Regions from separate parts of the Priestia sp. Y58 genome, predicted to be linked through region 2. Evidence: riboswitches for the same ligand, from Rfam matches in the RefSeq annotation. Region 2 holds a riboswitch; each other region holds the start of a gene.
The links. Region 2 has a riboswitch for cobalamin ahead of MMB68_RS20455 ((2Fe-2S) ferredoxin domain-containing protein). Riboswitches for the same ligand answer to the same signal wherever they lie in the genome.

Region 1 (7,593 bases), on a different contig from region 2:
GCAGTCAAACTTATTTAAAAGGAGATTTTGGAAATGTGGGCTATTAGTGTAAAAGAGTTTCAAAGCTTATTTAAAAGTATTAAATCAATTATCGTTATTTTAATCGTATGCGGTGCTTCCTATGGAATAGCCCATATAGTTAGTCAACTTGGAGGTCAACTGACGAGTGCACAGATTCAAGATGGAGCCAACGGGGGAATTTTGGTGATGCTTCTCGGGTTTGGACCTTTATTTATTTCAAGTCTTTCTCATAATGTTATTAATCAAGAAATTAAAACAAGAACAGCAAGGTTTTTAGTTACCAAAACATCAAGAGAGCGCATTGTACTAGGAAAATTCTTAGGTGTTTGCTGTTTCTGGCTTGTTTGTATCTCTATTTCATTTCTACTGATTGCGTTTATTTCGCATCATTTTTCTTTTTATATATTTTTAGAGTGCCTGCTATTCACCGTTTGTATCATTTCATTTGTTTTAATGCTTTCAGCTTTAATGCCAAGCCCAACTCATACTATGTTTTTATCAATTATGTTATCGCTTGTTCTACCGGTACTGAGCGTGTGGAGCATATTTTCATCAAAAGCGTACATTGCATGGTTTAAGTATGTGACACCTTACTACTATTTAAAGCTGGAGAAAGGGTATCTAACAGTTCTTCTTGTTTTTGCAGCACTTTGTTTATGCACGGCACTTTGGAGTTTTAAAAGGAGAGAAGTATAATATGTATGCCATTGAAACAAGTAAATTAACTAAAAAATATGGATCTAAAACAGTTGTTAACGGTATTAATTTACAGGTACCACAAGGAGAAATTTACGGGTTTTTAGGAAGAAACGGAGCAGGGAAGTCTACCTTTATTAATATGCTTACCGGCGTTTCATTTCCTTCAGCAGGAGAATTTACGCTGCTGGGACAGAGTGATATTGATTTAGAGCTTCAGCAGAAAATAGGCGTTCTTCCTGACTATGCTAACTTTTATGATGAGATGACAGCGCTCAATCATTTGCACTATTTTTTAAAGATAAACGGCCATCGTTTTTCGAAAGAACACTGTAGTAATGTACTGAAGAAAGTAGGATTAGAAGGACATGAGCATCAGAAAGTTGGAAAGTTTTCATTTGGAATGAAAAAGAAGTTAGGAATTGCTCAAGCAATTGTGACAGACCCAGATCTTATCTTTTTAGATGAACCAACTTCTGGAGTAGATATTGAATCTGCTCTCCACATTCATGAACTAATAAGAGAACTCCAAAATCAAGGCAAGACAATTTTTATGACGTCTCATAATTTAAATGAAGTTGAGAAGATTTGTACACGTGTAGCGATTATGAAAAATGGGGTCATTTTAACAGAAGGTACAATGGAAGAGCTGCGCTTTCAATATCAAGCGAAAAAAACGGTGATGATCAAACATGATCCTTATCCAAACAGTCGCAAAGAATACATTCAACAGTTTTTCCGTACGTTGAGTCCCGAAGTTGAATACCATCACATGTACACAAAAGTGATGCTTCAAAAAGAAAGAAATATTCCTCTTATTATTCGTGAATTGATTCAATGCGGCATCGACATTTATCAAGTTCACGTCGAAGAACCTTCTTTAGAAGAAATCTTTTTGCAAAAAAATATTGTGGATCACTCACAGGTGAGTTAATGAGCGACAGTCTGTTGATTTACTACTCAGCCTGACTACATTATCTATAAATACCAGTTAGGAAGCTTCTGACAAAAACATGTTCATTTTCCCAAGAAACTGATAAGATAGCTAATGACATTTAAAAATAAGAAAGGATTTCGATTATGTTATCAGCTATTAATTCAGTAGACTATACCATTTTCCATGCGGTGAATCAGTACGCCTCGCATGTGAAGTTTGTAGATTCGCTGATGGTATTCTTTGCAGATTATGCCCAGTATGTACTTATTGTTTTACTCGGCTTGTTTTTACTTATTAATAAAAACGGCAGCCGTGTTGTAGCATTTCAAGCTTTATGTGCTTGTGCCACAGGAGTCATTATCAATAAAGTGATTAGTTTATTTGCTTATCGAGATCGTCCGTTTATCTCTCACCACGTGAATCAGCTTATTGATCACGCCGCAAATTCTTCATTTCCAAGCGATCATGCTACATCTGCATTAGTTATCACTTTTACCATTTGGCTGCATTTCAAACGTTCAGGGCGCATGTGGGTTGTCATGGGCGTACTCATTGCCTTTTCACGCGTATGGGTTGGCGTTCATTATCCATTTGATGTGTTAACAGGAGCCGTTTTAGGCTGCGTGCTGGCGCTGTTTATTCATTATGTTATTTTTAATACGAAACTGATGAGGGCTATTACCAACTTGTCTATTTTTCGAAAATCAGCTTATGACGAACAGTCTCAATATTATTAAGAAAAAGTCGCAAATACGCGGCTTTTTTTATTGGGAAATTTTTAATGTATTTAATACTTGTTTTTTAAAATTAAATTGTGTACAATTAAATTACAGAAACGATAAATAAAAATTTTTAATAAAGTTAATGAAAAAGAGGAGAGGTTTATACATGAAAGCTTTATATGAAACAACAGTCGTTAACACAGGTGGAAGAACAGGAGAAGTTCACTCTTTAGATAACATCTTTAACTTAGACGTTGCAACACCTCCAGCGCTTGGTGGAGAAGCAACAACAGCAACAAACCCAGAGCAGCTATTTGCAGCTGGATACAGTGCTTGTTTCAACAGCGCGTTAGAATTTATGTTGAAAAAACATAACGTAGAAATCAAAAGCAGTGAAGTAAAAGCTACTGTTCAGCTGCTTCCTGATAAAGCTGATCAAGGAGTGAAAATTAGAGTAGCGCTTGAAGCTCATATCGAAGGCTTAGATTTAGAAACAGCTAAAAAATATGTAGACCTAGCCCATTCATACTGCCCGTATTCAAAAGCAATCAGCGGCAACGTAGACGTAACGGTAGAAGTAGTTTAATTGCTTTAAAAAGCCCTGCTAAGCATGTAAAGCTTAGCAGGGCTTTTTTATTTGAATTTTCTCTATTCATTTGTAAGAAGTACTAGTATAATGAGGAAGAAAATGAATCATTCGCACAGTTTAGGTGCTCTTACATAGCGTAAGAGGTAACAGGGAATCGAGTGCAAATCTCGAGCGGTCCAGCCACTGTAAGCAGGGAGTTTTCTATCTTATCGTCACTCAAAACGGGGAAGGCGGTAGAAAATGATGATCTCAAGCCAGGAGACCTACCTATTCTGTACACTTGACTCTTCTAGGAAAGAGGCGGTGTATCAAGGTACGCAGTGAGCAATTGCTGTTTATTTTCATATGCCGACACATCCTCAATTTCTATAGAATTGAGGCTTTTTTACGTTTTATTTTAAAAAAAGGAGTGTAGGAAATGGAAGGTTTATCAGTTTTTTTACTTGTCTTTTTATTAGGAATCAGGCACGGATTGGATGCAGATCACTTAGCTTTTATTGACGGCCAGACTCGATATAATTGGCGAATGGGCAGCCGTTTTGCCCCTTGGGTCGGAACGCTGTTTTCACTAGGTCACGGAGGAATGGTGGCCGTCACGGCCGGAGTGCTGGGCGTGGTGATGAAAAATTTTACGTTTCCATCATATTTCGATCATTTTGCATCTTGGGTATCTATTATCTCTCTATTTCTGATTGGGACATTAAACACATATCATTTGCTTCGAACTAAAAATAAAGAAGAAGATTTTCAGCTGAGCGGATTAAAAGGGAAGTTTATTCCGAAAATCGCAAAAGGAACAACGAATCCTTTTTTAATTATTCTTGTAGGGGCATTGTTCGCTTTAGCAGCCGAAACGGTCAGTCAAACGGCGGTGTGGTCTCTAGCTGTAGGGAACGCAGGCAAGTATACGCCGCTTTTGTTGGGACTAGTATTTATGTTTGGTATGATGCTTACAGATACAATCGATTCGATGATTGTACATAAAATGGTGAATGAATCGAGCAAATTTGGACAATCTGCTTCCCGCTTGATGGGCTGGGTTATTGTTGTCCTCGCGTATGGTGTGTCGTTCTATTTAGCATTCACTTTCTTTAACCCATGGGCCGAAGTAAACTTTGAAATGGTTGGCGTTATTCTGTTTATTTTTTTAGTGTCTATGTTTGTTTTTGTGAGTGTGAAGTCAAAAGGGAAAAATATTAAAATAAATGTCAATTAGTCAAACGAAAGCTTTAATCTGTTGAAGATTGAAGCTTTTTTGTATGAATTTGTTGAAGTTTATGGCTATTTTCAGTCGGTTATGAATAAGTTAAAGTATTATCTGTATTTAAAGGATGGAAAATTGTCTGAAAACCATTATAATTAAGGATAATTTAAGGTCGTTATGTGAAACGTAGAACATAGTTATACGTACGATAAATAAAAGCATTTAATGCAAGCAGCAGGGGTTGTTTGGAGGAGGAATTGATTTGAGTCAGGTAATGGTAGAACAAAGCGTATTTAGTTATTTAAAAGAACATGAACAAGAGATGCTTGAAGATTTAGTTGGATTTGTGAAAAAAGAATCACCGTCCTACAGTAAAGAGTTAGTAGATCAGTGTGGAATGTATTTAACGCAGCTGTTTCAAAAGCGTTTAGGGGTAGGGTACGAAATTATAGAAGAAAAAGAAGTAGGAAACCACTTGAAATTTACGATTGGAGAAGGAGAAAAGCAGCTTTTAATCATCGGTCACTTTGACACGGTATGGGAAAAGGGAAGGCTGAGTCTAAGAACAGAGGGAAACAAGCTGTACGGTCCGGGAATTTTAGACATGAAAGGCGGCATTGTGCAATCTATATGGGCGATTAAAGCGATTCAAGAGCTTGGTTTATCACTCGATAAAAAAATTGTGTTTTTCTGCAATTCGGATGAAGAGATTGGGTCAATTTCTTCTAAAAAATATATAGAAGAAGAAGCACAAAGAAGTGAAGCAGTGCTAGTAGCGGAACCGGCGGTGGCGGGTTCAGGCGCGTTAAAAACGTCGCGCAAAGGAGCGGGAATTTTCACCGTAAAAGCATGGGGACGAGCAGCACACGCGGGTAATCACCACAAAGAAGGAATCAATGCGATTGAAGAGCTGGCGCGCCAAGTGATTTTCTTGCAGGGCTTAACAGATTATGAAAAAGGTACAACGGTGAACGTTGGGACATTTACGGGAGGCAGCGGTACAAATGTGGTGCCGGAATATGCAGAAGCGCACGTGGATTTACGTGTTTCTACAGAAGAAGAAGCAAAACGCATGACGGATATTATTTTGAATTTAACACCCATTTTAAAAGGAATTAAGCTCGAAGTAACGGGAGGCATGAATCGTCCTCCGATGGTCAAGTCTAAACAAACGGAAGAGTTATTTGAATGCGCTCAGTCAATCGCGGCCAAACTGGGTATGAAATTAGAAGAAGCAGCTGTTGGAGGCGGAAGTGATGGCAATTTTACAGCGGCCATTGGCGTTCCCACGTTGGATGGATTAGGAGCATGCGGAAAAGGAATACATGCGGAATATGAACATATTCAAATTGATACGTTGTCCGAGCGCTCTTCTTTATTTGCGAATTTGCTGCTGCAAATATAAAAAAAGCCCGCCTCAAACGGCGGGGACTAATCTGAAAGCTTATATTAGGAGAGTATAAGCTTTCTTTTTTATTTACTGCTTTCTTCTTGAAGAGAAAAGGCAGTTTCTTTCTTTTTGAACACCACTCCATCGAGAGCAAGAAACTGGCTTCCTGCAAGAAATAAGTGAGCAGACATGGCAATTAAGGCGATATCAAACTCAAACCCGCCAACAAATCCGCTTTTAAGCTTGGCTGTAAAAATAGCGCCAAGCATAACTGCCACAAATAAAGCAGCTACGACTCTTGTTGCTAGGCCAAGGATAATAAGAACCCCACCTACAAGTTCAATGGTTGCAACAATATATGCCATGAAACCAGGGATTCCTAAGCTATCGAAGAACCCTACTGTATTTTCAATCCCGCCTTGCCATTTTTGAAAGCCGTGCACTAAAAATGTAAAACCTAATACTAAACGAATAATAAGTGAACCAATTTCGACGTTTTTATTCACTTTACTTCCTCCTTTAAGTGTATTTGAAAAACACTACATTATGTAGTGTGAAAGCCCGAAAAAAAGAAATGTAGTAATTAAATCAGAAAGTCTTTCTTATTTGGATAATTTTACAACATTATGAACATCACACTACACATTGTAGTGTGATGTTTGTCCCCAGTCAAGTAAAAATATAAAATTAGACCATTTGGCATACCAAAATTTTCTGAAGGACACTTGAAAAATCCTTTAATTATGTGCAATTTAGTCCCTTATTTTCAATCTTATTCTCCAACATGCTATACTGATGGCGGAGGTGTTACGATGCGTTTAGAAAATAAAAGGATTATTGCGCTTGTTAGTGCAGACTTTGAAGATCTAGAACTATGGTATCCAGTGATGCGTCTTCGAGAAGAAGGAGCAGAAGTACATTTAGTTGGAGAAAAAGCAAACGAAACGTACATGGGGAAATACGGTGTTCCAGCCGTATCGGACTACGCGTTTAAAGATGTTGATCCAGCTGAATATGACGCTATTCTAGTACCTGGGGGCTGGGCGCCGGATAAACTGCGCCGCTACCCTGAAGTAATTGAAATGGTTCGTCATATGGATGAACAGCAAAAGCCAATCGGCCAAATCTGCCATGCAGGATGGGTATTAATCTCTGCAAAAATCTTAGATGGCCGAAACGTAACAAGTACGCCAGGAATCAAAGATGATATGGAAAATGCGGGAGCTATTTGGCATGATGAAGCAGTCGTAATCGACGGCCACATCATTTCAAGCCGCCGTCCGCCAGACCTTCCTCCTTATGCAAAAGCATTTGCTGATGTACTAGCAGAGCAATAAGAAAAAGCCGAAACCAGTGTGGTTTCGGCTTTTTTGTCAGATCCGCTAAAAAAGAAATGATAAAGTAAATAAAAAACCATCATTAAAAAAGCGAGCAGATGCATCTGCTCGCTTTTGTTCGTGTTTCTTATCAGTAACTTGCTTTTGCAAGTGTAAAAACAAAATGATTACTTTCTTTATAAAATCCATGATTACGGTTTTTGTATGTTTCGTTGTTGTTAGGGCACAATTAGCATTGATTGTGCTTGCATGGATTTCATCCATTGCCGCGGTTTGTTTTTCCACATGATCGATTAACCTAAACGACGCAAGCCCTACCTCTCTTGCATCCTTACGGCTCCGAAGCCGATCCAGTGTGAATAAGTTTTGTTCAAAGACATGTGTCGAATGCCAGTATTTTTACCTTGCATTGTACGATACATCCTTTCAAGTTACTTTCACTATGTCCAGCTCTTAAAGAAAAGCCGGAAATCTAAATATAACACCTCAGTTGATCTATGTCAAATAGAAAATTAATGTTTTCACGTGAAACAATTTCAGTGAAAACATGGTTAAGTAAAGGGATATCTTTTTGATATGGAAGAGTTTTTTGATACGATAAGCTAGAGGAATCCTAGAGGAGGATTAAAGATGAACAAAAATGAACAGTTTCGACATGACGTATTGAGCAGTGTAGAAGCATTAACATATGAACAAT
Region 2 (7,593 bases):
TCCTGGATTTTCTGATAAAAAAGGCTTAACGCCAATTTCGAACGAAACGCTTCCCGTTCTTGGCATCGCAAAAAGCGGTCCGATTGCCAAGTATAAAATCGTAGTAAAGATAATACCGAAAGCTGGGTGTACGCGACTAGCTAAAGACTGCAGATCCTCTTTTCCGGAAAAACCAAATGCGAGAACGCCTAGAAGAGGCAGACCTACACCCGTTACTAAAAATCCAGCGTTTGCTGACCAAATATTGCTTCCAGCAGACTGACCTAACATTGCAGGGAAGATTAAATTACCTGCGCCGAAGAATAGGGCAAAAAGCATAAAGCCAATAACCACTATAAATGAAAAAGGAACTTTGTTTGACACGTTAAAACCTCCAAAATTATAAATGCTTTTTATTATCGTGTTGAATAATTAAAATTTTCAGAATTTTATATTCGAATAATAAAAATAAACATGTATCGTATTATACTAACCTAAAATGCATATTTCAATATAAAATTTTATTTTTTTAATTTATTCGCTGAAATAGCAAAAATAGAAAAATACTTAGCAAAAAAATCTCAATATACAACAATTATTTGATATGATAAAACAGAACCGTGGCTTTTAAAAATTCGCATGTGCGGCCTTATATCCTTTTAGTAAAGAACTGTTTACATAAGGTGCTGTAAGGATGTATATTTATACACGGTTCGCGGAACCGCATATGCTCGATGGATGAAAGTCAACTGTGCGAAAGGAGCAAGAAAGTGAAAAGGTTAGGTCTAGCAACTCAGATTCTAATTGGACTGATTTTAGGCGTAGCTGTAGGTGCTATTTTTTATGGAAGCGATACAGCCATTTCTATTTTACAGCCGGTTGGAGACATATTTATTCATTTAATTAAGATGATTGTCGTACCGATTGTGATTTCAGCATTAATCGTAGCGGTCGCAGGAGTAGGCGATATCAAAAAATTAGGTAAGCTTGGCGGAAAAACAATTCTTTATTTTGAAATTGTTACAACCATTGCTATTGTAGTGGGGATTATTGCCGCGAACTTATTCCACCCTGGTGCAGGGGTTGATATGGGGCATATTGAAAAAAGCGATATTTCTCAATATGAGGCAACGGCAAAAACGTCTGAAAGTACAGGGATTGCTCAAGAGCTTCTTCATATTGTTCCGACAAACGTCTTTCAATCGGTAGCAGAAGGCGATCTTTTACCAATCATTTTATTTTCCGTACTGTTTGGTGTAGGCGTAGCTTCGATTGGAGAGAGAGGAAAACCTGTTTTAGCCTTTTTTGAAGGCGTCTTGGATGCAATGTTTTGGGTAACTAATTTGGTGATGAAATTTGCTCCAGTAGGTGTATTTGCACTTATTGGTGTTAATATTATAAAGTTTGGTGTCGGATCACTTATTCCATTAGGAAAATTAGTGTTCGCCGTTTACTTCACCATGATTTTCTTTGTGCTTGTGGTTCTTGGAATTATCGCTAAAATGGCTGGAACAAGCATGTTTACGCTGATAAAAGTGTTAAAAGACGAGCTGCTTCTTGCTTTTACAACGGCAAGTTCAGAAGCCGTTTTACCATCTCTTATCAAAAAGATGGAAGACTTCGGTTGTTCTAAATCGGTTACATCGTTTGTTATTCCAACAGGCTACACGTTTAACTTAGACGGTTCAACCATTTATCAGGCGCTGGCATCGCTGTTTATTGCTCAAATGTACGGCATCGACCTTTCCATTATGGATCAGATTCAGCTCCTTCTTGTGCTAATGTTAACCTCAAAAGGAATGGCTGGTGTACCAGGGGCATCGTTTGTAGTTGTACTTGCTACACTTGAATCTATGGGCTTCCCTCTTGAAGGCATGGCATTTATTGCAGGAATTGACCGCATCCTTGATATGATGCGTACCACAGTTAACGTAGTAGGAAATGCTTTAGCTGCAATTGTGATGTCGAAGTCTGAAGGCGAATTTGATAAGCAAAAATCATTAAATTATACAAATGAATTAAAGAAATCAAACATAGCTTAAAACAAAAAAGCCGGGCAGCTGCCCGGCTTTTTTGTTTGGAGCTGCCTGTTATCTTTTTTGAAACATATGGTAAAATAAAAGAAATGAGAGACAAAGGAAGTGTCATAATGACGGAAACTGTTCAGTTAATTAAAAAGCTTGTTTCGATTCCCAGTCCTTCTGGAAATACAGAAAAGGTGATTTCATTTGTCGAAGACTATGTAAAAGAGCTAAATATTCAAACGTATCGCAATCGAAAAGGAGGCTTAGTCGCTACTATTCCTGGTAAAGATACGGATCATCACCGCATGCTGACGGCTCATGTCGATACATTAGGTGCTATGGTAAAAGAAATCAAACCGAGTGGACGTCTGAAAATCGACCTGATTGGAGGGTTCCGATACAATTCCATTGAAGGAGAATATTGTGAAATCGAAACGTCAGCAGGAGAAGTATTTACAGGAACCATCCTTATGCATCAAACATCTGTTCATGTGTATAAAGATGCAGGGAAAGCTGAGCGAAATCAAGATAATATAGAAATTCGATTGGATGAAAAAGTACATAGCGCAGAAGATGTTCGCAGCCTTGGAATTGAAGTCGGCGACTTTGTTTCGTTTGATCCTCGTGTAGAAATAACAAAAAGTGGTTTTATTAAATCTCGTCATCTCGATGATAAAGCAAGCGTAGCTTTATTGCTTCAGCTCATGAAAACAATTCAAGAAGAACAGATCGAACTGCCATACACTACGCATTTTCTTATTTCAAATAATGAAGAAATTGGATACGGAGGAAATTCGAACATTACGCCTCAAACGGTAGAATACTTAGCGGTTGATATGGGTGCCATGGGAGATGGACAATCTACTGATGAATACACCGTGTCTATTTGTGTAAAAGATTCAAGCGGCCCATATCATTACGGTTTGAGAAAGCATTTGGTGGAACTAGGTAAGCAGCATGATATTCAGTACAAATTAGATATTTATCCGTTTTACGGATCAGATGCTTCCGCTGCTATTCGTGCCGGGCATGACATCGTACACGGCTTAATTGGTCCAGGAATTGATTCTTCTCATGCGTTTGAGAGAACGCATCAAGATTCATTGAACCATACGTATATGCTTCTTTATCACTATGTGCAGTCGAACATGGTTCTGCTTTAAGAAAGGAATATTTAATTAGTGTATTTTTATGCGAAATAAAGAGCAGGACGGGATTGTGATGTCTGTACTTTCCTTTCTTAAAAAAGAAGCCGGCTGTCCGGCTTCTTTTTTTAATAAATACTATATATTTTTTTACTGGTGAAGCAACAGTGGGTTAAAAAAGCACCTTTTTAAAGAGGTATAATATTGCTTAAACCTTTTGTACATTTTGTTCATTTACAAAAGTTAAAATGTTTTTAAATTTTTAAAAGTTTCTTGTGACAAGTTTTGTAGAATGGGTTTTCAAAAGGAAATGGTTTCGGCATAATGTGGATATAGCGATCACTACAATAATCGGAGGCGAATCTTTTCATGTGGGTACTGACGGTATATGCTGGAAAAGAAATGAAAATGTTTGAATTTGAAACTGAAAAGCAGGCGAGAGAAGCTTTTGCCAAAACAAATGGCTGTAAAGTTCTTTCAGAAGTCGTGTATTATAATGATCCTCATTTAACATTAGTAGCTATATAATGAAAAAACAAGAGCTGACTTATGCTCTTGTTTTTTTATAGATGCTTGTATCTTCCGAAAAGAATAGAGTTGAAATAAAAAAAAATGTACGCTATGATATGGTAGTTACTTCTATTATTCTGATAGTTTAAAAGGTTCATATATATCAAACAGCAACAGTAAAGATGCCAAGAAGGCTTAATAGGGAAACTGGTGAAAGACCAGTACTGTCCCCGCAACTGTAAGTGTGGACGAACGAGTATAACCACTGTGGAAAAATCACGGGAAGGTTCTCAAGTAGAATGATACACAAGTCAGGAGACCTGTCTTTATTGTGAAGTTTCTATTTCTCCGGGGAGCGGGAAGGGAAACGTTGGCTTAAAGTGGCATTCGTGTACACTCTTATTCTGACGTTTTACCCGCTCGCATATTAGCGAAGCGGGTTTTTCTCATGTCGCAAAACTACATATCGTGCAAAAAAGGTGCGCAATGTTTACATTGCGTTAAATGGGAAGTCTGGTGTGAAGCCAGCGCGGTACCCGCCACTGTGAAGATGAGCTGATTGCATATGCCACTGTATTCGGGAAGGCGCAATCAAGTGATGAATCGAAGTCAGGAAACCAGCCTTTTTCTAATGCGAAGCTTACCCTACGGGATATAGGTGGAAGTGCAAAAACTTAGTTTGAATTTTTCTGCGCCTCTATCATTGATAGAGGCGCTTTTTTTAGTAAAGGAGCGAATGAGTGTGACGACGTGGAACTTAAATGGAACAAAACATCACGTATTGATTTGTAATGGAAGCAGCTGTATGAGAAAAGGTGGAGAAGAAGCCACCCAAGCTATTCGAAATAAAGTGACGGAACTGGATTTGGATGAAACGGTTCATACAACGCGTACACGCTGTAACGGACGATGCAAAGATGCTCCTGTAGCTATTGTGTATCCTTCAGGAGATTGGTACAAGCAGGTCACTGAAACCGTGGCTCACCGGATTGTCGAAGAACATTTAGCAGGAGGCTGCAGTATAAAGGAATCGCTTATTTATGAATATGATCAAAACGGTTTTGTTTCTCCGGAAAAGAGTGACTCCATAAAAGGAATTGACAAAGTAAAAAGTAACGCATAAAGGAGGAGCTAGCATGAAAGGTAAACTGTTAGTTATTGGATTTGGGCCGGGAAGCTTTGAACATATTACACAGCGAGCAAGAGAAGCCATTCAAGAAAGTGATATGATCATCGGTTACAAAACCTATGTGGAATTAATTCAAGGACTGTTAACGAATCAGCAAATTATTAGTACGGGAATGACCGAAGAAGTAAGCCGTGCACAAGAAGCTGTAAAGCAAGCTGAAGCGGGCAAAACCGTAGCTGTCATTTCAAGCGGAGATGCAGGAGTATATGGAATGGCAGGCCTTGTGTATGAAGTGTTGATTGAAAAAGGCTGGAAAAAAGAAACGGGCGTAGAGATGGAAGTAATTCCTGGCATTTCGGCTATTAATTCATGTGCATCTCTCCTTGGAGCGCCCGTGATGCATGATGCTTGTACGATTAGTTTAAGTGACCACCTTACGCCTTGGGAGCTAATCGAAAAAAGAATTGAAGCAGCTGCACAAGCAGATTTCGTAGTGGCTTTTTACAACCCAAAAAGCGGAAGACGAACAAGACAAATTGTTGAAGCGCAAAGGATTCTATTAAAGTACCGTTCTCCTGATACGCCTGTTGGTCTTGTGAAAAGCGCTTATCGTGACCGTGAAGAAGTCGTAATGACCAACTTAAAAGACATGTTAAATCATGAAATTGGCATGCTGACTACCGTTGTTGTCGGGAATTCATCTACGTTTTTTTACGACGATTTAATGATTACACCGCGCGGATATCAGCGAAAATATACCCTCAACCAAACGGAGCAGCCGCTAAGACCGCATCAGCGACTTCGAAAAGAAGCGGAACCATGGGCTCTTGATCAAGAAGAGACTGTAAAGCAAACGGCTTCAGCTATTGAAGCAGTTCAGACCAAACCAGAAGAAACAGCAACTTCACGAGCCCTTGCAGAAGAAGCGCTTCAAGCAATTTTAGGTGAACCTACTTCTGCGGTCGTACATCAGCCAATACAGTCTATTTTCGAAGTGGCAGTTAGTCCAGGGCTTGCAAATAAGAAGTTTACGCCCGTTCAAATGACAACACTAGCAGAAGTTGTTGGTGAAAAAGGTACGATGGAGTATACGCCTGACCATCAAATCAAACTGCAAATTCCAACGGCTCAGCCAGATGTGATTATTAAAAAGCTCCAATCAGCTTCCTTTTTACTATCTCCGGTCGGAGACGTGTTTGCAATTAAAGCGTGTGATTTTTGTGATGGAGAAAAAAGCGACGCCATCCCGCATACGGAAGAATTACAAAAGCGCCTCGGCGGAATGGACATGCCAAAAGAATTGAAGCTTGGTATTAATGGATGCGGTATGGCCTGTTATGGTGCTGTTCAAGAAGATATCGGCATTGTCTACAGAAAAGGTGCGTTTGACTTATTTTTAGGGGCTAAAACGGTTGGACGAAACGCCCATTCAGGTCAAATTGTGGCGGAAGGCATAGCGCCCGATGACATTGTTGAAATAGTGGAGAACATTGTCCATGAATATAAAGAAAAAGGTCATCCAAATGAGCGGTTTCATAAATTCTTTAAGCGTGTGAAGAATGTTTATGGATTCGACTATCAAGATATAACACCAAAAATAAAAGTAGAACCAGCTCCGTGTGGAGATTAAAAATGGGAGGGCATTATATGAAATCAGTTTTATTTGTCGGTCATGGAAGTAGGGATCCTGAAGGGAACGATCAAATTCGCGAGTTTATCTCGACTATGAAGCATGATTGGGACGCATCTATTTTAGTAGAAACGTGTTTTCTAGAATTTGAACGCCCAAATGTAAGTCAAGGCATTGATACATGTGTGGCAAAAGGAGCGACAGATGTAGTTGTAATTCCAATTATGCTCTTGCCAGCTGGCCACTCAAAAATACATATTCCGGCGGCTATAGATGAAGCTAAGGAAAAATATCCACACGTAAACTTCGTGTACGGACGTCCCATTGGCGTTCATGAAGAAGCCCTTGAAATTTTAAAAACGAGATTACAAGAATCAGGAGAAAATTTAGAAACTCCAGCTGAAGGCACGGCTGTTATTGTCTTAGGGCGAGGAGGAAGCGATCCTGATGCAAACAGTGATTTATATAAAATTACGCGCCTTCTTTGGGAAAAAACAAACTACAAAATCGTCGAAACTTCTTTTATGGGCGTGACCGCTCCATTGATTGATGAAGGAGTGGAACGATGTTTAAAACTGGGCGCTAAAAAAGTGGTTATTCTCCCGTATTTTTTATTTACAGGAGTACTAATTAAGCGTTTGGAAGAAATGGTGAAGCAGTATAAAATGCAGCATGAAAACATCGAGTTTAAGCTAGCCGGCTATTTCGGCTTTCACCCAAAACTGCAGACAATTTTAAAAGAACGTGCTGAAGAAGGATTAGAAGGTGAAGTGAAAATGAACTGCGATACGTGTCAATATCGCCTCGGCATTATGGAGCATATTGATCACCATCATCATCATGATCATGATCATGACCATGATCACGGACACCATCACCACGATCACCATCATGACCATGACCACCATGAAGATAAGGTCGGCGGGCTAAAATGATTTTATTGTTAGCTGGAACTAGCGATGCACGTGCATTAGCCGTGCAAGTAAAAAAAGCAGGTCATGAGGTTACAGCAACGGTTGTAACCGAAAACGCAGCAATCGAATTACAGCGAGCAGAAGTGAACGTGAAAATTGGACGTCTTACAAAAGAAGATATGATGACCTTTATAAACGGACATGGTGTAAAAGCTATTGTTGATGCAAGTCATCCCTTTGCCGAAGAAGCGTCTAAAAATGC
Region 3 (7,593 bases), on a different contig from region 2:
GATAATTCTTTTGATGTTGTCTACTTTGATCCTATGTTTCAAGAGCAAATTGATGAATCGAATGGAATTAACGGTATTAAAGCAATAGCACTGTATACCACGCTAACGCCAATGGCTATACAAGAAGCAAAAAGAGTAGCCAAACAAAAGATCGTGCTCAAAGATCATTGGAAAAGCACTCGTTTTGAAGAACATGGATTTACCGTGCAAAAACGAAAAACATCAAAATTTCATTACGGGACAATTGATATACAAAAATAAACAAAAAAGTAAAATGAATAACGCTCATTGAAAAGACTTCCAAAACCTTTTAGGAATTAAAAAGTTTTGGAAGTTTTTTTTATGAATTTCATCTAAAGTTCATAAAAGTATGATATATTTTTGAACATAAAAATACTTTTGCGTTTAAGCATCCAGCAAAAAAGGAATATCTTGTATAGGTTTCCGCTCGGTGTGATAACCACAAACAGAAGAAGGAAGGTGCTAACTAAAAAGTAGTCGAATGCCCGTAGACAGCATAAATGAATAAGCAAATATAGGTAAAAAATTAATAAGTATGTTACAATACCTAGTGAGTTATGATAATGAATTTTACGATATGAAAAGACCATATGGGAAAAGATGAGAAAGGAAAGATACGAATGCCTAGATGGATAAAAAGAATGCTAGTTGTATTTATTACAGTATTTACATTTGGGCTTGTCACTCCACCAGAATATTTATACGTTGATGATGCAAAAGCGGACAAGCAACATAAAGCAGGGTATGTAAGAGAAACAACTCCTATCACAGCTGTTATAGAAGATATTCATTTGCCATATGAAGAACCAAAATATGAAGACGTTTCATCATTTGTTACGTATGCAATGGAATCAGCTGAAAAACAGTCAGTGGAAAAATTCGGAACAAAAATTGGACCTGTCATTGAAGATGAATTTCGTCAAGCAGTGTTACCTAAAATTGAAGAAGTGCTGACTGACATTGGCACTGAACGTGAACAGTCGATTCAGAATCTCGAGATAAGCGAGCACCCTGCTGCTGGCTACGGTGAAAAGATTTTCCATGTATATGACCGGGAGACCGGTCAGGACTTAATACGGTTTCATGTACGACGTGAAAATCCTCCAAAAGATGGATACTGGTTTAATTTTCACTATCATGCGGCTGCAGATAATTTTCAAAAGCATTATGATTTAGGGAAAATTTATTGGAACCGAAATATGCCCCCTAAATGGTTTAGCTGATAATAGACACAACATTCTACGATTTCGAAATGTTAGCTTTTTTAAGCTAGCATTTTTTTACGTCTAAAACCGTTATGGTCTAAATAAGCTGAAACATTAGCACAACGATAAAAAAATCGTTTATAATGAAGTCAGACTTCTTACCATAGAATAGGGAGAAGGAACGAATAGATGCTGGAGGTAACACAATGAAACAATTTACGGAAGAAAAACAATTTCGCGAACAAATTAAGAACGAAACACTAAGCGTTGGGATTTTTACGACAACGTGGTGTCCTGATTGCAAACGTTTGGATATGTTCATTAATGAAATCGTTGACGAAAATACAGATAAAGCATGGTTTAAAATTGACAAGGATGAGTTTGAAGAACTTTCTGCTGAAAACAATGTAATGGGTATTCCTTCTCTTCTTGTATATAAAAACGGTGAAAAAATTGCACACTTGCACAGTGCAAATGCTAAAACGCCTGAAGCGGTCCGTGAATTTTTAGCAACTCTTTAATTACCTAAGGAGACTAGGACAAACGTATTTTAGTTGAAGGGAAATCCGAACGATGAATTAAGATTCTTAATGGAGAATCTAACTCGTCCGGATTTTTTCATTGGTAGAGTGAACGTAGGTTTTATGTGTTTAGTTGCTTCTAGCGGTTGATTGGAGAGCAAGGAGAAGACTCCTGCGGGAAAAGCGGAACAGGGGAGACCCCGCAGGAGCGTCAGCGACGAGGAGGCTCACCGGCCGCCCGCGGAAAGCGAAGCCTGGCACGGAAATCAACAGCGCTGTAACAAGCGATTCATATTAGCTTCTTTATCCCATTTGTTCATCTTTAAATTGGAGTGATTTAGTTATGGCTCAACCTCTTTTTTTGTGAGAATTGCTATTTCCATTTTTCGATGAGTGGGGTATACTAGGACAAGTGAATAATCGTAAAGCAATAAGGTCTCAATTTAAAGATTGAGTGAAAAGGGAAGTCTGGTGAAAAACCAGCGCGGTCCCGCCACTGTAAGCGCTTTGTGCGTAAGTCAGGAGACCTGCCTTATTGTTAGCTGTGAAACCTTCGAGGAAGGGTGAAGCAGGGTAATGAACATACATATCAAGTATAGTGAATGGATTCTTTTCCTGCTTATCTTGACGTTACCTGCTTTGCTTTCAATTGAAAGTAAAGCTTTTTTATTTTGAAGCTGCCTGCGAGCAGTATACATAGTCAAAGCGGAAAAACAGGATAGCGCTGCTTTTTGCATGATCATTTGCTTTTTCTTTAACGTGGAGGTTTCGTATTCACAATGAACAATATATAGGGGGAGTATTTAGATGAAAAAATGGCTTTCGTATTCTATTATTGCACTGTTAGTCATCGTACTTGCTGCATGCGGTGCAGGCAGCCAAAGCAACAGTGATAAAAAAACGAAGCAAGATACAGGACAAACGTCACAAGCTGCATTTCCTGTGAAGGTAAAAGACGCGCGTGATAAAGAAATTACGTTAAAAAAACAGCCTAAGAAAATTGTTTCACTAATGCCAAGTAATACGGAGATTGTATATGCCCTTGGCCTTGAAAAAGAATTAGTCGGTGTCACAAGCAACGATGATTATCCTAAAAGCGTAAAGAAAAAAGCGCAGGTAGGAGATATGAACGTTAATGCAGAAAAAGTTATTGCTTTAAATCCTGATTTAGTGCTGGCACACGCTTCAAGTATGGGCGTTTCGGATGAAGTATTTAAACAAATTGAAAGTGCGGGGATTCCGGTATTTGTTGTAAAAGATTCAACAACGTTTGATACGGTTTATGATTCTATTACGCAAATCGGTAAATTAACGGGCAAAACAAAAGAAGCTAATCAAACAATTAAAGACATGAAAGAAAAAGTAGCTTCAATTGAGAAAAAAGCAAAAACGATTTCAAAAGAAGATCGTAAAAAAGTATGGATAGAGGTATCAGGAGCTCCTGAGATTTATACAACAGGAAAAGGTACGTTCATGAACGAAATGCTTACTATGATCGGTGCTGATAACGTAGCGGCTAGTGAAAAGGGTTGGGTTAAGTTTTCTGAAGAGCAAGTTGTTAAGTTAAACCCTGACGTTATTATCGCAACGTATGATGCAGACAAAAATGAGATTATGAAGCGTCCCGCTTGGAGCAGCATGACTGCTGTAAAAGAGGGTAACATCGAGAAGGTTGACCAAAACAAAATCAACCGCTTAGGACCTCGTATTGTAGATGGCTTAGAGGACTTAGCAAAAGCAGTATACCCTGAGGTGTACAATAAATAAGAAGAGGGACCATATTCCAGTTCGAATTGAAAAGGGGATTGGTCCCTTTTCACATCTTAAAATTGAAGAACGGCCTGAGCTTTTAATTATGAAAACCGAGACTTCTTATAAAACATACAGCTCAGGGGTTTTAGGAACAGGCATTACGGAAACGGACACCTTTTACAATCGATTTGTTCACAAAGACTATTATTCAGATACTCCTTCTTTGGAGTATGAGCAATATTTGATGAAAGAAAATGTGCGCCATGAGCAAATCGTAGGGTTGATGACAGCTGTTTGGTTAAAAGAAAGAGCAGTTTACTGTTATGAAGGCTACGGAGTAAGAGTAGCTTCCGTGATAACGGCTGGAGTAGGAAACGCAGTAGATATTACAGCTGACGAAGCTGTGCCGTTCTATTCCTCTCCCGGTACAATTAATATGTTTTTTTTCGTTGAAGGTACGCTTACGGATGCTGCGTTTTTACAGCTTTTTATTGCGGCCACAGAAGCCAAAACAAAAACGCTGTCACAGCTGGGTATCATAGATCCAGCTACAAAGACGATTGCTACAGGAACATCTACGGACAGCATCTCAGTTGCAGCGTCTCAGCAAGGAACATTATATGAATATGCAGGCTCTATGACCGCTTTAGGTCAAGCGGTAGCCAAGCTGGTGAAAATAAGCTTAGAGCAGGGACTTAAGGGAAAGAGGTGAAGAAGTGAGTATTACACAAGCGATAATTGCACACATGACGGCCATGACGATTGCTTTAGTAATTGACCGAATTATAGGCGACCCTGAAAATTGGCCGCATCCCGTTCGTTGGTTTGGCAAGTGGATTTATTGGATGGATTCCAGATTAAATAAAGGTGCAGGAAAACGATTCAAAGGATTTCTTCTTGTGATAAGTATGGCTGTGCTCGCAGGAGTTGTTCCCTTTTTGTTCCTCCATGCTTTATACGAAGTTCATTTTATACTAGGTGTTTTAGTAGAGGGCGTAATGATTGCGACTACTATATCCACTCGTTCTTTAAGCGAAGCTGCTTATAAGGTACAAAAGCCGCTTCAGCTAGGAGATATGGAGAAAGCTAGATATGAAGTAAGCATGATTGTGGGACGAGATACAGATCGTTTGTCAGAAGGAGAAATTGCCAGAGCGACGGTAGAGACCGTGGCTGAAAATACAAGTGATGGTATTACAGCTCCGCTTTTTTATGCATTTATAGGAGGAGGAGCCCTAGCCTTTTTTTACCGAGCTATTAACACATGCGATTCAATGGTTGGGTATAAAAATGAACGCTACTTTCTGTTCGGCTATTTTAGTGCAAAAACCGATGACGTATTAAACTATATTCCAAGTCGGTTAACTGCAGTGGTGATGACCGCTGTTAATGTAGCAAAAAGCCAGTATTCTCTTTGGCATGTAACGAGTTTGATTAAGCGCGATGCTAAGAAGCATCCAAGTCCAAATAGCGGATACGGGGAAAGCGCAGTGGCTGCTCTTTTAGGTATTCAACTAGGCGGGCTTAATACATATAAAGGCATAGAATCTAATCGTGCAAAAATGGGTGAACCACTCATTCCCCTGCAAGCCGGTCATATTGAACAAGCTGTTTTCATTATGAAAAGGACGGTCTATGCTACGTGGTTATTATATCTTTTGTTAGGAGGAGTTATTAGTGCTATTACCTACACATGGAGCTAATCCTACTGTCTTTTTAAAAGCAATAGGGGCCAAGAATTTATCGCATCTAAAAGACTTTAGCGTGAACACAAATCCTTTAGGGGCTCCCCTTGTGCTTCACGAAAAGTGGAACAAATTCAAGGATGCAGCGTTTAGTTATCCTGATCCCCAAGTAACAGACCTGAAAAATAAACTTGCAGCTCATCATCATGTTTCAGCTGCTCAAGTGCTGCCTACAAATGGCGCCGCTGAAGCGTTTTTCCTTATTGCTTCGTTATTTTCAGGAGAGAAAGCAGGGATTGTACAGCCGACTTTCGTTGAATATGAACAGGCAAGTAAAGCTTATGGATGTGAAGTGACATACGTTCCTTTAGCTGAAGAAAATGGCTGGAGCTGGGATATAGAGTTGATTATGAGCATTCTTCCGGACATAAAAGTACTGTGGATTTGCCATCCAAATAATCCAACGGGCGTTATGTATAGTCATGAGGAATGGATGAAAGTAGTAAAAGCTGCTGCTCATCATGGTACATACTTAATGATTGATGAGGCATTTATTGATTTTGTCGAACATCAGCCTTCATTTGATTCTCTTGTTCTGGATTATGAGCATATTATTGTTGTGCGTTCCATGACAAAGATGTTTAATATTGCCGGGCTTCGTCTTGGCTATATTTTGGCAAATGAAAAAATCATTAGCAAGATGTCTAAAAAGCAGCCTCCTTGGAGTGTAAATGGATTGTCGCAGCAAGTAGGAATGATATGTGTGGATGAAAAAGATTTTGTGAAAAAAACCGTACATTATATTAAACAAGAACGGGAACGGATCTTGAGTCAACTAAAGGAATGGGGGCTTTTGGTTTCTCCTTCTCAAACAAACTATTATCTTTGCAGCGTTCCGTCTTCTATTAAAACGCGCGAATGGCTGGTCTATTTAGCAAGCCATGGCGTGGTAGCTCGTCATACTGAAAACTTCCCATTTTTAAATGGACGCTATATCCGTTTGGCTGTGAAAACGAAAGAAGAAAATGACTATTTACTTAACGTAATCAAACAAGGACTCGATGAAATATGATCATCTTTATTAGCGGAGGCGTTCGAAGCGGCAAATCAGGTGCAGCGGAGAACATGGTTCAAACCTTTTGTACAAAGCGCGCTGTTTATATTGCCACAAGCCGGCAAACAGATAGTGAAATGAAAAAACGCATCCAGCTTCATCAAACAGAACGCCAAGCAGCGAACACGCCTTGGGTAACGATCGAACAGTCTGTAGATTTACAACAAATTCTGCCAAATCTTCAAAGTGATGATGCTATACTTTTGGATTGTGTCACGAACTGGCTTGCCAATGAGCTTTTTTTAACAGAAAAAAGGTGGCAAACAAAAGAGGGCAAACAAGAGGTTTTTCGTCATATGATAAAAGCGCTCGATAAGCTGTTTATGCGGTCTCAGACGGTTGTGCTAGTATCTAATGAACTGTTTGAAGCGGGCGTATTAGAGGAGCCCACATATAGCTATATGAAGATGTTAGGAAAATTACATCAGTATATTGTAGAAAAAGCAGATGTGGCTATTTGTGTAGAAGCGGGAATTTATCGTTTTAAAAAAGGAAAGGAATGTGTAGATAAATGAAAGAATGGATAGCCATACTACGAATTTCTCTCCAGTTTTTTACAATTTTACCGCTAGCTAAAACCGTTCAATGGACTGAAAAAAGGACGGCACGCTCGCTTTTTGTGCTGCCGTGGATTGGTATGTTACTAGGCTTGATGTTTTATAGCTTTTTACAGCTGCTTCAATCTTCACCTATCACTACGATTGTTGATAGTATTTTAGTTTTGCTTTTACCGCTTATCTTAACGGGTGGTCTTCATTTAGACGGCTGGATGGACGTAAGCGATGCGTATTTTTCTCATCAGTCAAAGGAAAAAAAACTGCAGATTTTAAGTGATCCGCACGTTGGGTCTTTTGCTATTCTTTCTCTTATGGTTCTGCTGCTGCTGCGTTTTAGTGCGATCTATGAATTAGCGTCTCTTTCTTCTTTATCAATTTGGGCATGCTTAGTTGTCTTTACACTTCCAAGAATTGGAACAGCCTTTTTGTTGATGAGAGATAAGCCCGCTAAAGATACGGGTCTGGCTGCTTATTTTCAAAAAGGAGTCACCAAACGGTCTATTTATGGATTTATCATCATGAGCCTATTCTTAGTTGCTATTTTCGCTGTTTTTATGGACAATAAATTCATTATTCTTTTCTTTGCCGGTTTTTTATGGCTTTGGATACGGTTTTATCGTTCGCAGTTTGGTGGGGTAACAGGAGATGTTATAGGGGCAACCATTGAAGGAGGAGAAACGTTTTTATGGATAATTCTTTGGTTATCACATGTATTCGTCACGGCATGACGCTTGAAAA
Region 4 (7,593 bases), on a different contig from region 2:
ATGGGAAGAAGCCTAGACATTCACCCGATTACAGTCATTTTTGTCATTCTAACCGCCGGAAACTTATTCGGAATCATCGGTATCATTTTAGCCGTCCCTGGATATGCCGTTTTAAAAGTTATTATTACGCATATTTACCAATTTATCCGTTTGAATTCTACTATGTATCCAGATAAAAAAGCATAATAAAAAGCCCATCGAAAATCGATGGGCTTAACTTTTTACTTTTGCTCTTCTTCATCTTCACGATCAAACCAAAGGAGCTCTTGATCATCTTCATCTCCATTATAGTTGATGAGAATTTCTTCTCCTGCTTGGATATCCGTATATGCATAAAAATCAAAGGTATGATTGTCAAAATTAATTTCATACGTAGCATTGGGTGTATACGAGTGATTAAACAGCATACCGTATCCCAAAAGAATAGCCGTATGATTCACTCCATATTCAAAAGCATAATCCGCTAGTGTTGTTTTCTCAATAAAATCATGCTCTTTATTAGGATAAGCGATAACAGGGGCTTCGTGAATAAGCGTTCCTTTTTTAATATCTTGCTTAGCAAATACACCTCTGTTAAATTCTCCGTCGCTTATCGCAGACGCTTTTATTTCGATCATATTCGTCACCTATATATTCTTTCCTCTAAGATTTTTTTCTTCCTTAAGCTTGACAGTTTCTAATGGGGAAATCAACTGTTTTTCATAACCACTTGAATATAAGCTGAAAGAGCGCTTATCATGCACACTTGTGTAAGCACTTACCTTGTTAGAAATACGCAATTTGATTTTATTTTAGACATGGAAAAGCAATGACCTTGCGCATAGCGCTTTTTTGAGCCATTCAACATGTGAAAAATCGTTTTTCTCTGTGATATAATCGTTTATGCTGCTTTTTTATGTTAATCTATGACTCTTATTACCAAATTTATCTCATGTTAGAAGGAAAGTTTTAAATGAACTTAAATCATGACAAAGATGGTGTAACGTATGCAGTCCTTTCTTATCTAATGTGGGGGTTCACGCCAATTTATTGGAAGCTGGTTCACCACGTAGCACCAGGAGAGATTTTAGCTCAGCGCGTTTTTTGGTCTTTTATTTTTATGCTTATTCTTTTATTGATAACAAAGAACTGGCGTACATACATTACGTTTGTAAAAGAAATAATGAAGAAACCATCCTTATTCTGGTCCCTTTTTACTGCGTCTGTACTTATTAGTGCAAATTGGGGCATTTTTATGTGGGCTGTCATTGATGGAAAAATAGTAGAAGCGAGCCTTGGACAATATATTAATCCCCTAACAAGTCTTTTATTAATCGGAAGTGGAATGGTCACAGCTCTACCACTCTTATTATTCACAAAAAGTGCTAAAAAAGTATCATTATCAATGCTTGGTATTCTTCAATATATTTCACCAACCTTATCTCTGCTAGCAGGAGTAATTCTATACCATGAATCGCTAACAAAAGCTCATGTTATTGCTTTTAATTTTATTTGGTTAGCTCTTATTATTTATACGTTTTCATCTATTGCTAAATGGGAGAACAAAAAACACATAAAAAATAAGATAGAAGCCTAACAGAAGCATACATTTTCTTACGTATTATTTCTAAACAAATTGGGCTGAAAGGAGCGAGCGATATTTATGAAACAAATCATTGACTCTCATATTCACCTCGATCAATATGAACCGAAAAGCTGGAAAGAAATAATAGAGAAGGATCCTTCGTTAAAAGCGCTTATTTCTGTATCTTCCACATTACACTCTTGCCAACTTAATCAAAAAATTAGCCAATTGTATTCCTGCGTGAAACCCGCCTACGGATTTCATCCTGAACAAATGCTGCCTTCTTCAAATGAATTAGCGGAACTGTTTGCCTGGATTGATCAAAACAATGAAGAAATGATAGCTGTTGGGGAGGTTGGTCTACCTTATTACTTAAGTCAGACATACACTCTTTCTCTAGAGCCCTATTTGGAGCTGCTTGAAGCTTTTATTGTTCATTCAAAAAAATGGGGTAAACCGTTAATTCTTCATGCTGTATATGAAGACGCTGAGATCGTATGCGACTTATTAGAAAAACATTCTGTGTCTAAAGCTCACTTCCACTGGTTCAAAGGAGCTAAAAAAACCGTTGAACGAATGAAAAACAACGGCTACTATATTTCAGTTACACCCGATATTGTATATAAGCCTAAAATCCAAGCGCTTGTCATGGAATACCCTCTTGACTACTTGATGGTGGAAACAGATGGTCCGTGGCCATTTGAAGGACCTTTTCAAAACCACACAACGGTTCCATCAATGATACATCAGTCCGTTCAGGAAATAGCACGTCTCAAAGGAGTTTCTGTAACGGAGACATATGATTTTTTATATCAAAATACGTCTTGTTTTTATAGTCTCTCTATATAAAAGGCCTTTCCCTAAGGAAAGGCCTTTTATATCTAAATTCGTTTCACAAGTTTTACGATTAGCACAATCACTGCAATGACAAGAAGAATGTGAATGATGCCGCCGCCAATATGAAAAACTAATCCTAATAACCAAAAAATAAATAAAAGTCCAATAATCGTCCACAACATAATTTTTTCTCCTTTTTTATATGTAGTATTTGTTATAATTTTATATTTCCCTAAATGTGCATAAATAAACGCATTTCATATACATCTTTTCACTGAGGAAGGTTCACATAATGTACAAAAAGCACTCATGTTCTCTGTGATAAAATAGGTATGTAATCTTATTTCATTTAAACTATAGCGGAGATGATTAACTATGACGTGGATTGTATTACTTTCCATCATTCTTGTAAGTGCACTCAAAATATTAATAACGTGTCTTCCAACTCCAGTGGTCAAATGGCTTATGACTAAATTTCAATTACACCCAACACTTGATGATCAAAACGTTACTGTCACAGTTGATGGGAAACATCTAGAAGGCAAAGATAAAATGCAAGTGATTGATTATTTTAATAAAGCAACATTTTTAAAACAATATTATGTCCATGAAGGAAATAAGGACTATTATAAACACCTAGAAGACAGTGAAACTCCACTGGTTATCGATACGAAAAAAGGAAAAAACGATGTTCGATTATGCGTATACAGTTATCATGATCACGTCGATGTCGTAAAACAGTATAAAAAGAAAATTATTGCTTACAGCCTGCTGTCTGATCACCTTCAAAAGCAGTCCATAACAGCTGACCTAGCTTAAACCAGTCGCCTACAAGGCGGCTTTTTTAGTTTTTAGTTTTAGGTTGAAGCTACCTTATTTAAAAATACCAAACTTTAACATTAATTCTAATGCTATAATATAAATTAATAGAATTTTCTAACTTTTTAAGAGGTGATGGATAATGCTTTCTTTGTTAGGGTTTGGAATGATTGCGACTTTTCTTTCTTTTCAAATGGGCCTTTGGGACAACTATTGTCATGACGATTACAGCCATTTCAAAGAATGCTATTTCCTTTTAGAATACTACCATAAAAAGGAAGCCGACTACCATAAGGCAGTCGGCTCACACATGTAGGATATTGATTTAACACTAACAAAGTACAACACAACACTAGTAATTATATAATATATTTCATTATTTTGAAAGCGATTTCATATATATTTTTAAAAATATTTTGTTATTTGTTTTTCATAGAAAAAAACCACGCTTCAGCCAATTCGAAACGTGGTTCTTTTCTGTAAGGACTTGCCCTACAGGCTATAAATGTAAGTACGCTTATTATAGCATGAGCTCTTATCTAGATTCTATGGTAATTACTGTATAATATCGTTACATTACGACTGGTTGTATTTTTCTGTCCATGTGCAGCGTATTCCATGGCTCTTCCTGTTCAGCAAGCCTTTCGATAAAACCTTGTGAAGTCCAAAATGGGATAGCCCCCGGTAAAAAAGGATGAGTATGCAGATACAACGTGTCATAAAAATGATTTTGAGCAAATTGTTCCACTGCTTTTAACAGCTGCTGTCCAATGCCTAGACGCCGGTACGCTGGATCGACATAGCATTTTACAATCTCAGCTGCAGTTTTATGTTCATATTGCTTTTTTAATGCATGAAACCTTCCATCGTAAGCGTATAAACCAATTGTTCCAATTACTTGTTGATTTTCCGTAACAGCTGCAAAAAAAGCAGCGTCTTTCGCTTGAACGTAATGTTCATTAAAATGAAGCAAATCCACAGGAAGCTGATTTTTTTCCAGCATAGGAAATAGCTCATTCCGCATATTCATGACAAACTGAACCACTTTCGCATCCTTTTCTGTTACTTCTTTAATTTGATACATTTGTACTTCTTGCACGTTTACTGTCACATCCTTTTATCTATCATTGTATACTTTCTCGTTTTCCTATAGGAACAACAATATTGACTACGGCGTTACGTCTAAATGCTGAGTCAGCATATAATACTCGCTTGGATTTGTTGTCCAATTTTTCACTTGTTGATTATAAGCAACAACAATGTTTGGATGTACAATCGATGATGTCAGCATTTTTCTATTAATCAAAGCGGTTGCTTGCTTGGCTAGCTGATTTCGTTTTGCGTCATCTACGGTTGAATTTAACTGTTCTATCATTTTTGTTAGCGTATCGTCATTAATCCGACTGGCATTTAAACCACCGCCCGGCAAATAGTTCGTGCTTAAATAATAGCTGGCATCCCCTCTAGGTGCTGTGATAAGGCTGTACAATGCTAAATCCCAATCATCTTTTGCCATTACATATTCATCGCTATCTTCAACTAGGTGAATCTTAATAGTAATTCCTAACTCTTTCGCATTAGACTGTATAAGCTGAGCAATTAAAGGCAGTTCTGGCAGAGAGCTGTATGTGACAAGAGAGAGCGATAGTGACTTTCCATTTTTGATTGCTTTGTCATTTTTGATTTGATAGCCTGCTTTCTCTAAATATTTTCTAGCAGATGTCATACCTCTTTGCTCGTTAGCAGTATTATCAGCAAAAGGAAATTGAGGTAAAAATGGACCTCGAGCCGCTGCCGCTTGATTGTTCATTATGCTACTGACAATTTCTTTTCGGTTCAATAAAGTATCGATAGCTTTTCTTACATTTTCGTCTTTTAATGAGTCATTGGTTTGATTATAAAGCAATAAATGAGTACGCACACTAGGTACTCCACTTACTTTGAAAGACGAATTCGCTTGTAAAGTGCTCAAGCTTTCTAAAGGCGGCCGATAAATAATATCCGCTGTCCCGGACTGAAGAGCCGCAACTCGCGCATTAGCATCTTCGTTAAATGCAAAGATCGCATTTTTCAATTTCACTTTTCCATTCCAATAATGTTCATATCTTTCTAACTTCACTTGATTTCCTTGATCGAAAGTCAAAACGTGAAATGGCCCTGTACCAATGGGCTTCTTAGCTATATTAGAAACATCAACATCTATAATAGCTGTGTTTGGATGCACTAACTCAGAAGGAAATTTAGGCATTGGTTCTTTTAATGTAATTGTCAGCGCATGACTGTTCGCTTTCATTTCTTTAATATTTAAAGCGTTTTTCATCGCATAGCTTTGATCTATCGTTCTTTGAAGAGAAGACTTAACGGCATTTGCATCCAGCGCTTTTCCATTTTGAAACGTGATGTTCTTTCTTATCATAAATGTCCATGTAAGGCCGTTATCTTTCGTTTCCCACTTTTCAGCAAGCCAAGGCTTTATTTTTAAATCGTCGCTGATTTTAACAAGCGTCTCCCCTACTCCCGCACGAACTGCTGTATAATTATCGTCCCTATGAGGATCAAGCGTTGCAGATGTAAAATTAAATAAAAACGTCACACTTTTATCCGTTTTCTTTCTTTCTTTTATACTTACGCTCTCTTCATTAGGAGCGCAAGCAGTGAGGCAAAGTAACACGAGAAATATCATAGATACGAGTTTTTTATTATTTATCATTGATTTTTCCACCTTCTATTTTAATACACAAAAAAGCACTTCTAAAAAGAAGTGCTTGTCTTCACAACAAATTCAGATAAACGTATCCCTTGTTTATCTTATTTTTGATTCTGCCAAAACACCTCCCTATCCTCGTAGGTTATTGTGTGCTGAGATTTATGGCAGGTCTCCTGGCTTCAAGTCATTGCCTTATACCGCCTTCCCGTCTCTAAATAGACAGTGGCTTTTTGACATAAGGCTCCTTGTTACAGTGGCGGGACCGCTCCGGATTTGCACCGGATTCCCTTTTAAGGCAATTGAAAAACAATTGCTACCATAAAAGCTGGTTATTTAATTTAGTAGCGTGCTCTTGAAACTCTAGAAGTAGAAGCTGATGGTGAAACATCTTCATCATCAAATCCAGTGGCAATAACGGTTACCATCATTTCGTCCTTTAAATCTTCATTAATCACAGATCCAAAAATCATATTTAAGTCCTGATCAGAAGCGGACGTGACAATATCTGCTGCTTCCTGTACTTCGTAAAGACTCAAGCTGCTGCCGCTCGTAATGTTCAACAGCACGCCTCGTGCTCCATCAATCGATGCATCTAGCAGCGGACTAGAAATCGCTTTTTTCGCTGCTTCAATTGCCCGGTCTGATCCGGAAGCTCGTCCGATACCCATAAGCGCAAATCCTTGATTAGACATGATTGTTTTTACATCAGCAAAGTCAAGGTTAATCAGCCCCGGCACAGCGATTAAATCTGAAATACCTTGAATACCTTGGCGAAGAACATTATCTGCTTCACGGAATGCTTCAAGCATAGGCGTCTTTTTATCGACAATTTCAAGCAAGCGGTCGTTTGGAATCACAATAAGGGTATCTACCGATTCATTCATCGCAGTAATACCGCCTACTGCTTGCTTCGTACGTTTATTTCCTTCAAACTTGAACGGGCGAGTGACTACTCCAATTGTTAAAGCATTTAGTTCACGGGCAATTTGGGCAATAACCGGAGCTGCTCCAGTACCAGTTCCTCCGCCCATGCCAGCTGTTACGAATACCATATCTGCGCCTTGCAGTACTTCTTGAATTTGTTCTCTGCTTTCTTCGGCTGCTTCTCTTCCCACTTCTGGATTAGCTCCTGCACCTAATCCTCGCGTTAAGGCCGCACCAATCTGCATTTTCACATCTGCTTTAGATAAGTTAAGCGCCTGAGCATCCGTATTAACGGCGATAAATTCTACTCCTTGTACACCGTGTTCAATCATACGGTTAACGGTGTTATTTCCTCCACCGCCGACCCCAATTACTTTAATTCGCACCAGTGGCGATACATCTGCATCAAATCCAAACATTCTAAGTTCCTCCTCAATGATCAAAATTACTTTCTCTTATTATCCGAAAAAACACGTGAAGAACCTTTTACTCCTATGTTTAACGCGTAACTGTTCTTTTGTTTTACAGATTTTATACACTTCTCTTTTAACCTTTAAATCTTTACATCTTTATGTAAATTTATTGTTGTTCTAAAATTAGTACGCCGAACTCTTTTATGGTTTTTCCACTCAAAATGGCATATAAGCTTATTGTATCATTCATTTGACAGATGTCTGTATTTAATTTTGAGTAAGATGTGACTAAGAGAATAATATTTTTATAGACAAAATGAGAAAAAGCC

Region 1: it holds a riboswitch for cobalamin, as region 2 does, so the genes downstream of both, MMB68_RS22630 (HoxN/HupN/NixA family nickel/cobalt transporter) here and MMB68_RS20455 ((2Fe-2S) ferredoxin domain-containing protein) in region 2, are expected to answer to the same signal.
Region 3: it holds a riboswitch for cobalamin, as region 2 does, so the genes downstream of both, MMB68_RS10725 (ABC transporter substrate-binding protein) here and MMB68_RS20455 ((2Fe-2S) ferredoxin domain-containing protein) in region 2, are expected to answer to the same signal.
Region 4: it holds a riboswitch for cobalamin, as region 2 does, so the genes downstream of both, nikA (nickel ABC transporter substrate-binding protein) here and MMB68_RS20455 ((2Fe-2S) ferredoxin domain-containing protein) in region 2, are expected to answer to the same signal.

What each region holds. Positions count from the first base shown of each region.
Region 1 is NZ_JAKWFL010000009.1:89,438-97,030, reverse strand. It holds gene MMB68_RS22650 (ABC transporter permease) at 34-717, shown strand; gene MMB68_RS22645 (ABC transporter ATP-binding protein) at 719-1,651, shown strand; gene MMB68_RS22640 (undecaprenyl-diphosphatase) at 1,798-2,391, shown strand; gene MMB68_RS22635 (organic hydroperoxide resistance protein) at 2,543-2,962, shown strand; cobalamin riboswitch at 3,068-3,250, shown strand; gene MMB68_RS22630 (HoxN/HupN/NixA family nickel/cobalt transporter) at 3,384-4,181, shown strand; gene MMB68_RS22625 (M20 family metallopeptidase) at 4,411-5,574, shown strand; gene MMB68_RS22620 (DoxX family protein) at 5,643-6,065, opposite strand; gene MMB68_RS22615 (type 1 glutamine amidotransferase domain-containing protein) at 6,372-6,896, shown strand; gene MMB68_RS22610 (hypothetical protein) at 6,942-7,181, opposite strand; gene MMB68_RS22605 (DinB family protein) at 7,527-7,593, shown strand, end outside.
Region 2 is NZ_JAKWFL010000007.1:106,614-114,206, forward strand. It holds gene brnQ (branched-chain amino acid transport system II carrier protein) at 1-363, opposite strand, end outside; gene MMB68_RS20440 (cation:dicarboxylate symporter family transporter) at 750-2,021, shown strand; gene MMB68_RS20445 (M42 family metallopeptidase) at 2,129-3,166, shown strand; gene MMB68_RS20450 (hypothetical protein) at 3,518-3,676, shown strand; cobalamin riboswitch at 3,822-4,000, shown strand; cobalamin riboswitch at 4,119-4,298, shown strand; gene MMB68_RS20455 ((2Fe-2S) ferredoxin domain-containing protein) at 4,401-4,781, shown strand; gene cobJ (precorrin-3B C(17)-methyltransferase) at 4,795-6,417, shown strand; gene MMB68_RS20465 (sirohydrochlorin chelatase) at 6,435-7,352, shown strand; gene cobK (precorrin-6A reductase) at 7,349-7,593, shown strand, end outside.
Region 3 is NZ_JAKWFL010000003.1:136,428-144,020, forward strand. It holds gene MMB68_RS10705 (class I SAM-dependent methyltransferase) at 1-261, shown strand, start outside; gene MMB68_RS10710 (YpjP family protein) at 642-1,244, shown strand; gene MMB68_RS10715 (thioredoxin family protein) at 1,433-1,747, shown strand; gene MMB68_RS10720 (hypothetical protein) at 1,894-2,028, shown strand; cobalamin riboswitch at 2,164-2,296, shown strand; gene MMB68_RS10725 (ABC transporter substrate-binding protein) at 2,555-3,514, shown strand; gene MMB68_RS10730 (adenosylcobinamide amidohydrolase) at 3,603-4,211, shown strand; gene cbiB (adenosylcobinamide-phosphate synthase CbiB) at 4,216-5,202, shown strand; gene cobD (threonine-phosphate decarboxylase CobD) at 5,177-6,256, shown strand; gene MMB68_RS10745 (bifunctional adenosylcobinamide kinase/adenosylcobinamide-phosphate guanylyltransferase) at 6,253-6,813, shown strand; gene cobS (adenosylcobinamide-GDP ribazoletransferase) at 6,810-7,583, shown strand; gene MMB68_RS10755 (histidine phosphatase family protein) at 7,541-7,593, shown strand, end outside.
Region 4 is NZ_JAKWFL010000011.1:35,264-42,856, reverse strand. It holds gene MMB68_RS24025 (AI-2E family transporter) at 1-186, shown strand, start outside; gene MMB68_RS24020 (SET domain-containing protein) at 222-617, opposite strand; gene MMB68_RS24015 (EamA family transporter) at 953-1,576, shown strand; gene MMB68_RS24010 (TatD family hydrolase) at 1,643-2,413, shown strand; gene MMB68_RS24005 (lmo0937 family membrane protein) at 2,446-2,583, opposite strand; gene MMB68_RS24000 (YfmQ family protein) at 2,777-3,220, shown strand; gene MMB68_RS23995 (hypothetical protein) at 3,363-3,536, shown strand; gene MMB68_RS23990 (GNAT family N-acetyltransferase) at 3,792-4,319, opposite strand; gene nikA (nickel ABC transporter substrate-binding protein) at 4,389-5,930, opposite strand; cobalamin riboswitch at 6,074-6,263, opposite strand; gene ftsZ (cell division protein FtsZ) at 6,266-7,270, opposite strand.